4 regions of the Cytobacillus sp. FSL R5-0569 genome follow, and region 1 is predicted to be linked to each of the others. Evidence: predicted binding sites of a transcription regulator. Region 1 holds the regulator's gene; each other region holds the start of a gene.

Region 1 (2,208 bases):
ATGACAGATGCTCTGAGACCTGTACCGACATTCGTTGGGCAACTAGTTAAATACCCTACCTGTTCATCATATGCATAATCAATCTCAGTTTCTAACCAATCATCAATTTGGTTTGCAACTTCTAATGCTTCTGATAATTGGAAGCCTGGAAATAAACACTGTATACGTATATGATCTTCTTCATTCAACATAATGCTAACCTCTTCATTTTCAGTAAGTAGGCAGGCACCATGACTAGCGTTTTCTGCTAAATGAGGACTAATCAAATGTTTTTCCATCAGCACCCTTTTTTGCAATGGTTGTAAATCATCCATTTGCAATAACGAAAAGTCACCATAAGTATCAAAAGTCGATTTTTCCATTCTTGCTTTAATGATCTCTATCACACGTTTAGCTTCATCATGGGAAAAGATTGTTGGAAAATTAACCTGTTTAATATTGCGAGCTAAACGAATTCTAGAACTAAGTACTATATCAGAATCAGGACCTTCTGCACTCATCCAAGAGCTGACAGCCTGATTGATAAACCTTTCTAAAGACAAGTTCATTCCCCTCCCTCTAGATGGTTTTTCATTTCTTTTTCCAATTGACGTATTGCATCTCTTGTCTCTGCTGCTTTTTCAAATTCCTCTTTAGTTATAAGTTCTTTCAAGTTTATTTTTAAATCCTCAATTTGCTTTTTCAAATGGATATCTCCACCCATTCTTGTAGGGATTTTTCCATTATGATTCCAATTACCACTATGAAGCCTTTTAATAATTGGCTTTAACTGTGCTCGGAAAGATTCATAACAGTGGGCACATCCGAATTTCCCGACTTTAACAAATTGAGGAAAGGTCATCGAGCATTGCTCACACTGTACTACCTGCGCTTGTTTATTTAACTGAGCTTGGTTATTTGCATAACTTGTATCTATATTAAATAATCCGCTCAATAGATTATTAATAGAAAATCCAGATCCATTATTTAACATAAACATATCCCCATGTTCTTGGGCACATTTTTCACATAAATGGAACTCAGCCTTTTCGCCATTCATAATTTTTGTAAAATGTAGAGTCGCAGGTCTCTGATTACATTCTTGGCATATCATCTGTTTCACCCCTCCATACTTTACAGCCTACTTATATTTCAATGTATTTAGCATCGCAACAAGCATCCTTGCTCTTAACTCATCCCTATAGGGTAACTCTAAGTAAAGAACTGAACGGTCAATGACACTTAACATAATCTTCGCTTCTCGAGTAGTAATAATCTCTTCTTCAACTAATCTGTTTATAATATTTTCAGCACTATTTTGTGAAATACGATCACGTACAATCCTAATCAATTGATTAATTAAATCAACATAATCATAAGCTTGCACTTTGGTGATTCTTATATAACCACCACCGCCACGTTTACTTTCGACAGCATAGCCTTTTTCAACTGTAAACCGAGTATTTATGACGTAATTTATTTGAGATGGGACACATTGAAATTTATCAGCGATCTCGCTCCGCTTAATTTCAACAATTTCCCTTTCGCTAAGTTCCAAGACTTCTTTAAGATATTTTTCAATAATATCTGATATATTTTTCACCCGGCCTCCCCCTATCTGACTTTGACTATATTTGACATAAATTATACATGATTTGTGTGAAATGTTGCAACGAAGTAGTATTATTAATTTTCCCCTTTTTTTCTAAATCTCAAACGTATGAAATATAGGTTCATTCATTAAATTTATATTATGTTTAGATTGTGTAGATGTTATTTGTCCATTTAAATAAACGAATTCATTATAGCACGACAAAAAAGAGCACATACAAATGATGTGCTCTTTTATATTGCCCGGCAACGTCCTACTCTCACAAGGGGACAGCCCCTAACTACCATCGGCGCTGAGAAGCTTAACTTCCGTGTTCGGTATGGGAACGGGTGTGACCTTCTCGCTATCGCCACCGGACTATGAAATTGTAAGGGAATCGTTCCCTCAAAACTAGGTAATGTTGAAGAAGATATTTATTGAGTAATCGCCTGTTTGGTTAAGTCCTCGATCGATTAGTATTAGTCAGCTACATGTGTCGCCACACTTCCACCTCTAACCTATCAACCTGATCATCTTTCAGGGATCTTACTAGCTTGCGCTATGGGAAATCTCATCTCGAGGGGGGCTTCATGCTTAGATGCTTTCAGCACTTATCCCTTCCGCACATAGCTACCCAG
Region 2 (2,208 bases), 1.5 Mb from region 1:
AACAATAGCCCTGTCATGAATATTAACCCCATGATGAATTTCAAATCTCTCTTTTAAACCTCTTAAAATAGAGATAGAATCTTCTACATCAGGTTCTTTTATTAATACTTGTTGAAACCTTCTCTCTAATGCCGGATCTTTTTCAATATACTTTCTATGTTCATCCAATGTTGTTGCGCCAATACAATGTAGCTCACCTCGGGCAAGCATCGGCTTCAACATATTACCAGCGTCCATCGCACCTTCTGTTTTACCAGCTCCAACGATTGTATGTATCTCATCTATAAACAGAAGAATACGACCATCACTCTTTTTAATCTCTGCTAACACTGCTTTTAAGCGTTCCTCAAATTCACCTCTAAATTTAGCACCAGCAATTAACGCACTCATATCTAATGAGAAAATCGTCTTATCTTTCAGTCCCTCTGGTACATCTTTTCTAACAATTCTCTGTGCTAATCCCTCAACAATTGCTGTTTTACCAACACCTGGCTCCCCGATGAGGACAGGATTATTTTTCGTTTTCCTTGAAAGTATGCGAATTACATTACGTATTTCTTGATCTCTGCCAATGACAGGATCTAATTTCCCTGTTTTCACTTCTTCCACTAAATCTCTACCATATTTATGAAGTACTTCATAAGTACCTTCTGGGTTTTGTGATGTCACCTTTTGATTCCCCCTGATCTCTTCAATTGCTTGTTTGATATCCTTCTTTTTCATTAAAAAGAGGTCTGTAACATTCGTCTTTGCCACAATCACTGCCCATAAAACATGTTCAATGGATATATAATTGTCCCGCCATTGCAATCTTAATTCTTCTGCTTTTGACAAGGTTTTTCTTAAATCATTAGTAAGATAAAAAGAATTTAAATCCGCACCACTTCCACTAACCCTGGGTTTTCTTTCTAATAAATGTTGCAATGATTGTTTCACATTTTCAATTGTAAAATCACTTCGTCTTAAAATATTTGTAAAAAGATGATCCTCCTGCAAGAAGGAAAGGAATAGGTGCACCGTATCCACCTCTTGGTGACCTTTATTTGTCGCCATCCTTTTGGCAGTCATTAAACCTTCTTGCAAAGAGGTTGTCATTTGATTAATATCCAATCGCAAGTCACACTCCTGACCTTTTTTGACCTTTGTTTTATTATAAAATTATTTCCTACCATATGTAAAGCCATCCACATTTTGGGATGGCATCTGATCGGTTTCATTATTATGGTTTTCTTTGATAAGTCCATAATCGATTATGGTTTGAGTTTTCAGGAAATCGATCACCCGCACGAAGACTTACCACTTGTGGGTTATTCACATTACTGCCAGTTTCTCCAATTTCAATATATTTACCATTATTCGGCGCTTTCTGCCCTGCTCTAAATTGTCGATTTTGTCCCAAAATGAGCACCTCCTTCAAACTTACACTTTTATTATTTCCGCGAGAAGGAGGAATCATAAAGGAAATTGTAGGTATTGTGTTTTACTCAAATCAGATTGCAAGCCTAGCTTTGGCGCTTTTATTGTTGGGTGTACTTTTTAAATCACTCTTACTCCGCAGCTATCTTTGCCCATTTTTCCTCTCAATGGAAGAGCTATACCTTTTTGCTCACCTCAAACTGCCTAAATTCTCCTCTAATGATAAAAAGCACGAACCATTCTAGGAACAGAATAATTCATGCTTCAGGAAACTTATAGTAATTCAGTTAATAAGGCTTTTTGTGCGTGAAGGCGATTGCCTGCTTGTTGGAAAACAGCGGAGTGATCACCGTCAATAACAGACGCCGAGACTTCTTCCCCACGGTGTGCGGGCAAACAGTGAAGGAATAAATAATCTTCTTTTGCACAGGCTACTAGTGACTCGTTCACTTGATAATCATGAAAGACTTGTAAACGCATTTCATTTTCTTCTTCTTGACCCATACTCGTCCAGACGTCTGTATAGATGACATCAGCGTCATCAACCGCCTTTTTCACATCGTTTTCGACGAGAATTTTACTACCTGTCACTTCAGCAAATCCTTGTGCTAAAGCAACCACTTTTTCATCTGGTTCGTAGCCTTTGGGACATGCAATCGTCATATGCATGCCAACTTTTGCTGCTGCAATCATTAATGAGTGAGCTACATTATTGCCATCTCCTACATAAACACAACTGATACCTGCTAATTGTCCTTTTACTTCTTTAATCGTTAACAAGTCTGCTAGTGC
Region 3 (2,208 bases), 3.9 Mb from region 1:
GTGCAGGAAGCCAATCGCTTCACAGCAGATCTCTTTATCGAAAAAGGCGGAAAAAAAGTAAATGCCAAAAGTATCATGGGATTAATGAGCCTATCTCTAAGTGCTGGTTCCACCGTAACCCTCCTCGCTGAAGGCAGCGATGAAACCGAAGCCTTAAATAAACTGACTGCACTCCTACAAGAGGACATTGTTTCATAATCTGTATAATACACGAATAACCTGCGCACCCCCATTGCTAGATGCTTCTACCAATGGGGGTGCGTTTCATTGTCCTCAACCAACTTGCATCGATATGATAGGGGCAAGTGGTTTGGTTGAGATGGAAAAACACAAAGAAGCCGGAGCAAAGAGGAATTGTGCAGCTAACTAGATAGAAAATCACAAAAGAAGACCGAACAGATCAATTTTTCCTCATATCGGTTACGATTGCCACTCAAAACTAATGCGAAATTGCCACTCTACAAATCACCCTATTTCTACTTTTTTTATCTCACCGTTTTTCGTTCACCTCCCAGTCGATCTAACAACTATTAATTCATAGCAAACAAAAAGCCATCAGCAAATGAAATGCTGATGGCTTTTGTTATTTGTGATGCTTATTTTTTCTCTTCTGGTGTATTGTTTGTAATGATTTTGTCGATAAGACCATATTCTAGTGCTCTTTCTGCAGTCATGAAGTTATCACGATCTGTGTCTTTAGAAATAACATCTAAAGGTTGACCAGTGCGTTCAGCTAGAATTTGGTTCAATTTTTCACGTAAGAATAGGATGCGTTTAGCAGCAATCTCGATTTCAGTTGCTTGCCCTTGAGCGCCACCTAGTGGTTGGTGAATCATGACTTCACTGTTTGGAAGCGCAAAACGTTTCCCTTTTTCACCAGCTGCTAGTAAGAATGCACCCATGGATGCAGCCATACCAGTACAGATTGTTGAAACATTTGGTTTGATGTATTGCATCGTATCATAGATAGCCATACCAGCAGTGATACTTCCACCTGGGCTATTAATATAAAGCGTGATGTCCTTTTCAGGATTATCTGCTTCTAAGAATAATAGCTGAGCCACGATTGAGTTTGCCACATTATCGTCAATCGCACTGCCTAACATGATAATGCGATCTTTTAATAGGCGAGAGTAAATGTCATAAGCGCGTTCCCCTCGGTTTGTTTGTTCGATTACTGTAGGGATTAAGTTCATTTCCAATTCCTCCTTTAAAGGTCAAAAAAGTTTTGGAAAGGTATTTTATACCTCGCCATTGGTAAATGTATGTAGTTTCATCATACATGGTTGGTCAATTAAGGTCAAACGAATCGCTTGATTATTTCAAGAGAATTATTCGACATTTTTTTCTAAGGTGATTTCCTCGTATCCATGATACCCACAAATTTTTGCTTTTAAACAACGAATGCTTGCATATAAAGGGTTTTTCCCATATAATTAATATTCGTAACACCAAGAAAAACGTGTTCCTACATAATAAAAAATGCCCTCGTGGTGCAACGGATAGCACGTAAGATTCCGGTTCTTAAAATGGGGGTTCGATTCCCTCCGAGGGCGCTACATGTTTAAAATATAAGAAATGATGGGAGATTTTTAATTTTAGTTCGACTTTTGTCCGACGAAGTTAAAAATCTCCTATTTTATTTACCCTAATCGGAAGTTCATAAATCGATTATCCCTTAATTATTCTTAATATTCCTACATATAGATTATCGCTAATGCTTAAAAGAAGGTTAGTTTTAATATTTGAGGTGAAAAAAAGATAATTGAAGGAAAGGAAAGTTTAAGAGTCATTACAATATGTTTTCTAGAAGTCACCAATCTCAGGAGCAATTCTCAAAGTTAAAGAATGAAGTTATACATAAGCTAACTACCAGAAAAAAGATGGTCAAAAGGGAAAGAGCCCCATGGCATGTTTATCTAAATAAAATACAATCATGTAATAACTAATTATTTAAGCTACGATGAAAAAGTGTGCAATAGCCTTATACTAAATCCTTAATTTTCCATTGGTTCTACCGGTTTTTCAATGTATTTTTGGAAGCCATAATTCAAAAGAGCAAGGAAATAGTAAAGGATAAGTATTCCAGTTCGTGTGAATTTTTTGAGTTTAAAGTGCCCAATCTTTTCGAAAAGAGGAGTTAAGAGATAGGCAAAAATAACATCCATAATTAAATTAATAGTAGCATATAAGGGGAATTTGCCATAA
Region 4 (2,208 bases), 1.6 Mb from region 1:
AGGAATATTAAAATATTGCCGAATTTGCCTTTCCACTCCAAAAACGTTTCCAATTACTGAAGTAAATATTTCACCATAAATAACAAATACGAATATCCAATATATTGAAGACGCAAGTGACTTCATAATTGCTGCCATAGGGATTTCATAACTTTCTAAATTAGGAATATTCACCAATGACAAATGACTAGAAACTAAAATCATTGTTAGTGCAATCCCACCAAAATATCCTCCCCATTTAATCGTATGTATATCTTTAATATCCGAAGCAACTGGAACTAACACAGCTTGCGCTAACATTAAATTAAATGCGGCATACGTAAATGGAGATACAACTGATTTCCAACCATCCTCAGCAAAAGGAATATATAAAATATTTTCTAAAAAGAAAGGCTGTTGAATAGAGAAAAACAATAAGATGAAACTAAAACTGATCATCATAGGAACGACAACAACGTTTACGGCAAATAATCCTTTTATACCTACAAGCATTGTTATAATTGATAAAGCAATTGTAAATACCACACCAATTGATTTAGATAATCCTAGTTGTTCTTCAAACACAGCACCTGCACCTGAAAGCATAACAGCACAGACACCTAATAACATGATGAGCATTAATCCATTGATAATTAAACCAAAATGCTTTCCAAACAAATGTGTATTTAACTCTTGAAAAGATCTTGCATTTATTTTTGCAGCAATGATCATTAGTTTTGATCCTAAAAACACAAATATATATCCACTCATTAAAATCCCAATTAAACCAATAAAACCAAATCTCGAAAAGAATTCGACGATTTCCCTCCCAGTTGCAAACCCTGCGCCAACAACAGTCCCTACATAAACTGCTGCGATTTGAAAGGAAGCTCCCCAATTAATTTTCGTCAAGTCGATCTCCTCCTTCTCCACAATATATGTAAAGAAGGACAAACAAAGACGAGCTTTTTCTTACGGAATACCTTTTTTCTAATTTTAATAAAAAAGATAATCAAAATACTTGAAAGTCAAATAAGGTCAAAGTATACTGTATTCATAAGGTCAAAGTTAGTCAAAGTCAAAAGGAGGAAACTTTAATGAAATGTCAAGCATGCAAACAAAATGAAGCGAATGTCAATATGAGATATGCGATTAATGGTAAGGAGACAACCATTCGTCTTTGTCAAAGCTGTTACGAGAATGAAAAACAATCTCTTCCTGCCTTTGGTCCGACGATGAATGGTTTCTCAGGTTTTATACCATTCGATGATCTTTTTAAACAATTGACAAATGAGCAAAATGCTCATCATCAAAGTCAACAACCGAATGAACCATCTCAAAGAAAACAAAGTGGTAGTGGTGGATTCATTGATCAATTCGCTAAAAACTTAACGCAAATGGCTAGAACGGGTCTCATTGATCCCGTGATTGGTCGAGATAAAGAAATAGCACGAGTAATTGAAATACTAAATAGACGAAGTAAAAACAATCCAGTATTAATCGGTGAACCCGGTGTGGGGAAAACAGCTATCGCTGAGGGGTTTGCACTAAAAATAGCTAATAGTGATGTACCAAAGAAATTACTCAATAAAGAAGTTTACTTGTTAGATGTGGCCTCCCTTGTTTCGAATACAGGTATTAGAGGTCAATTTGAAGAAAGAATGAAACAACTAATAAATGAAGTACAAACACGAAAAAACATAATCCTTTTTATTGATGAAATCCATTTATTAGTTGGTGCGGGTTCAGCTGAAGGATCAATGGATGCTAGCAATATTTTAAAACCTGCACTAGCACGTGGTGAGATGCAATTAATTGGGGCAACTACACTTTCTGAATATAGAAAAATAGAAAAAGATGCAGCATTAGAAAGACGATTCCAACCAGTTCACGTCAAAGAACCAAGTTTAGAGGAAGCAAGACATATCCTCGAAGGATTAAAAGACAATTATGAAAGCTTCCATGATGTTATTTATACAGAGGAAGCCATCACAGCTTGTGTAGAACTATCGTCAAGATATATTCAAGACCGCTTCTTACCAGATAAAGCAATTGACCTTATGGATGAAGCTGGCTCAAAATTAAACCTAACATTAGGTGTTTCATCTGATGAGGATATTGAATTGCGTTTAAAAGAAATAGCAAAGCAAAAAGAACAGTTGCTTAAAGAAGAAAGGTATGAAGAAGCAGCTCAATTAAGAGATAAAGAAACAGAATTGGAGAAGGCTC

Evidence for each region. The regulator CtsR, encoded in region 1, represses protease genes until heat stress. The targets are predictions, from matches to a motif close to ATGGTCAATAAAGGTCAAACA.
Region 2: clpB (ATP-dependent chaperone ClpB) is a predicted target of CtsR. The motif match lies at 1,123-1,143, and genes of this name have one in related genera.
Region 3: clpP (ATP-dependent Clp endopeptidase proteolytic subunit ClpP) is a predicted target of CtsR. The motif match lies at 1,287-1,307, and genes of this name have one in related genera.
Region 4: MKX78_RS09095 (ATP-dependent Clp protease ATP-binding subunit) is a predicted target of CtsR. The motif match lies at 1,004-1,024, and genes of this name have one in related genera.

The regions. Positions count from the first base shown of each region.
Region 1 covers NZ_JBBOWW010000001.1:102,978-105,185, reverse strand. The annotation lists gene MKX78_RS00550 (protein arginine kinase) at 1-542, opposite strand, end outside; gene MKX78_RS00545 (UvrB/UvrC motif-containing protein) at 545-1,093, opposite strand; gene MKX78_RS00540 (CtsR family transcriptional regulator) at 1,121-1,582, opposite strand; rRNA gene rrf (5S ribosomal RNA) at 1,832-1,948, opposite strand; rRNA gene MKX78_RS00530 (23S ribosomal RNA) at 2,024-2,208, opposite strand, start outside.
Region 2 covers NZ_JBBOWW010000001.1:1,577,222-1,579,429, reverse strand. The annotation lists gene clpB (ATP-dependent chaperone ClpB) at 1-1,110, opposite strand, end outside; gene MKX78_RS08165 (YjzC family protein) at 1,220-1,399, opposite strand; gene argF (ornithine carbamoyltransferase) at 1,690-2,208, opposite strand, start outside.
Region 3 covers NZ_JBBOWW010000001.1:4,013,908-4,016,115, reverse strand. The annotation lists gene MKX78_RS20515 (HPr family phosphocarrier protein) at 1-198, shown strand, start outside; gene clpP (ATP-dependent Clp endopeptidase proteolytic subunit ClpP) at 597-1,196, opposite strand; tRNA gene MKX78_RS20505 (tRNA-Arg) at 1,485-1,556, shown strand; gene MKX78_RS20500 (hypothetical protein) at 1,998-2,208, opposite strand, start outside.
Region 4 covers NZ_JBBOWW010000001.1:1,737,980-1,740,187, reverse strand. The annotation lists gene MKX78_RS09100 (YkvI family membrane protein) at 1-891, opposite strand, end outside; gene MKX78_RS09095 (ATP-dependent Clp protease ATP-binding subunit) at 1,077-2,208, shown strand, end outside.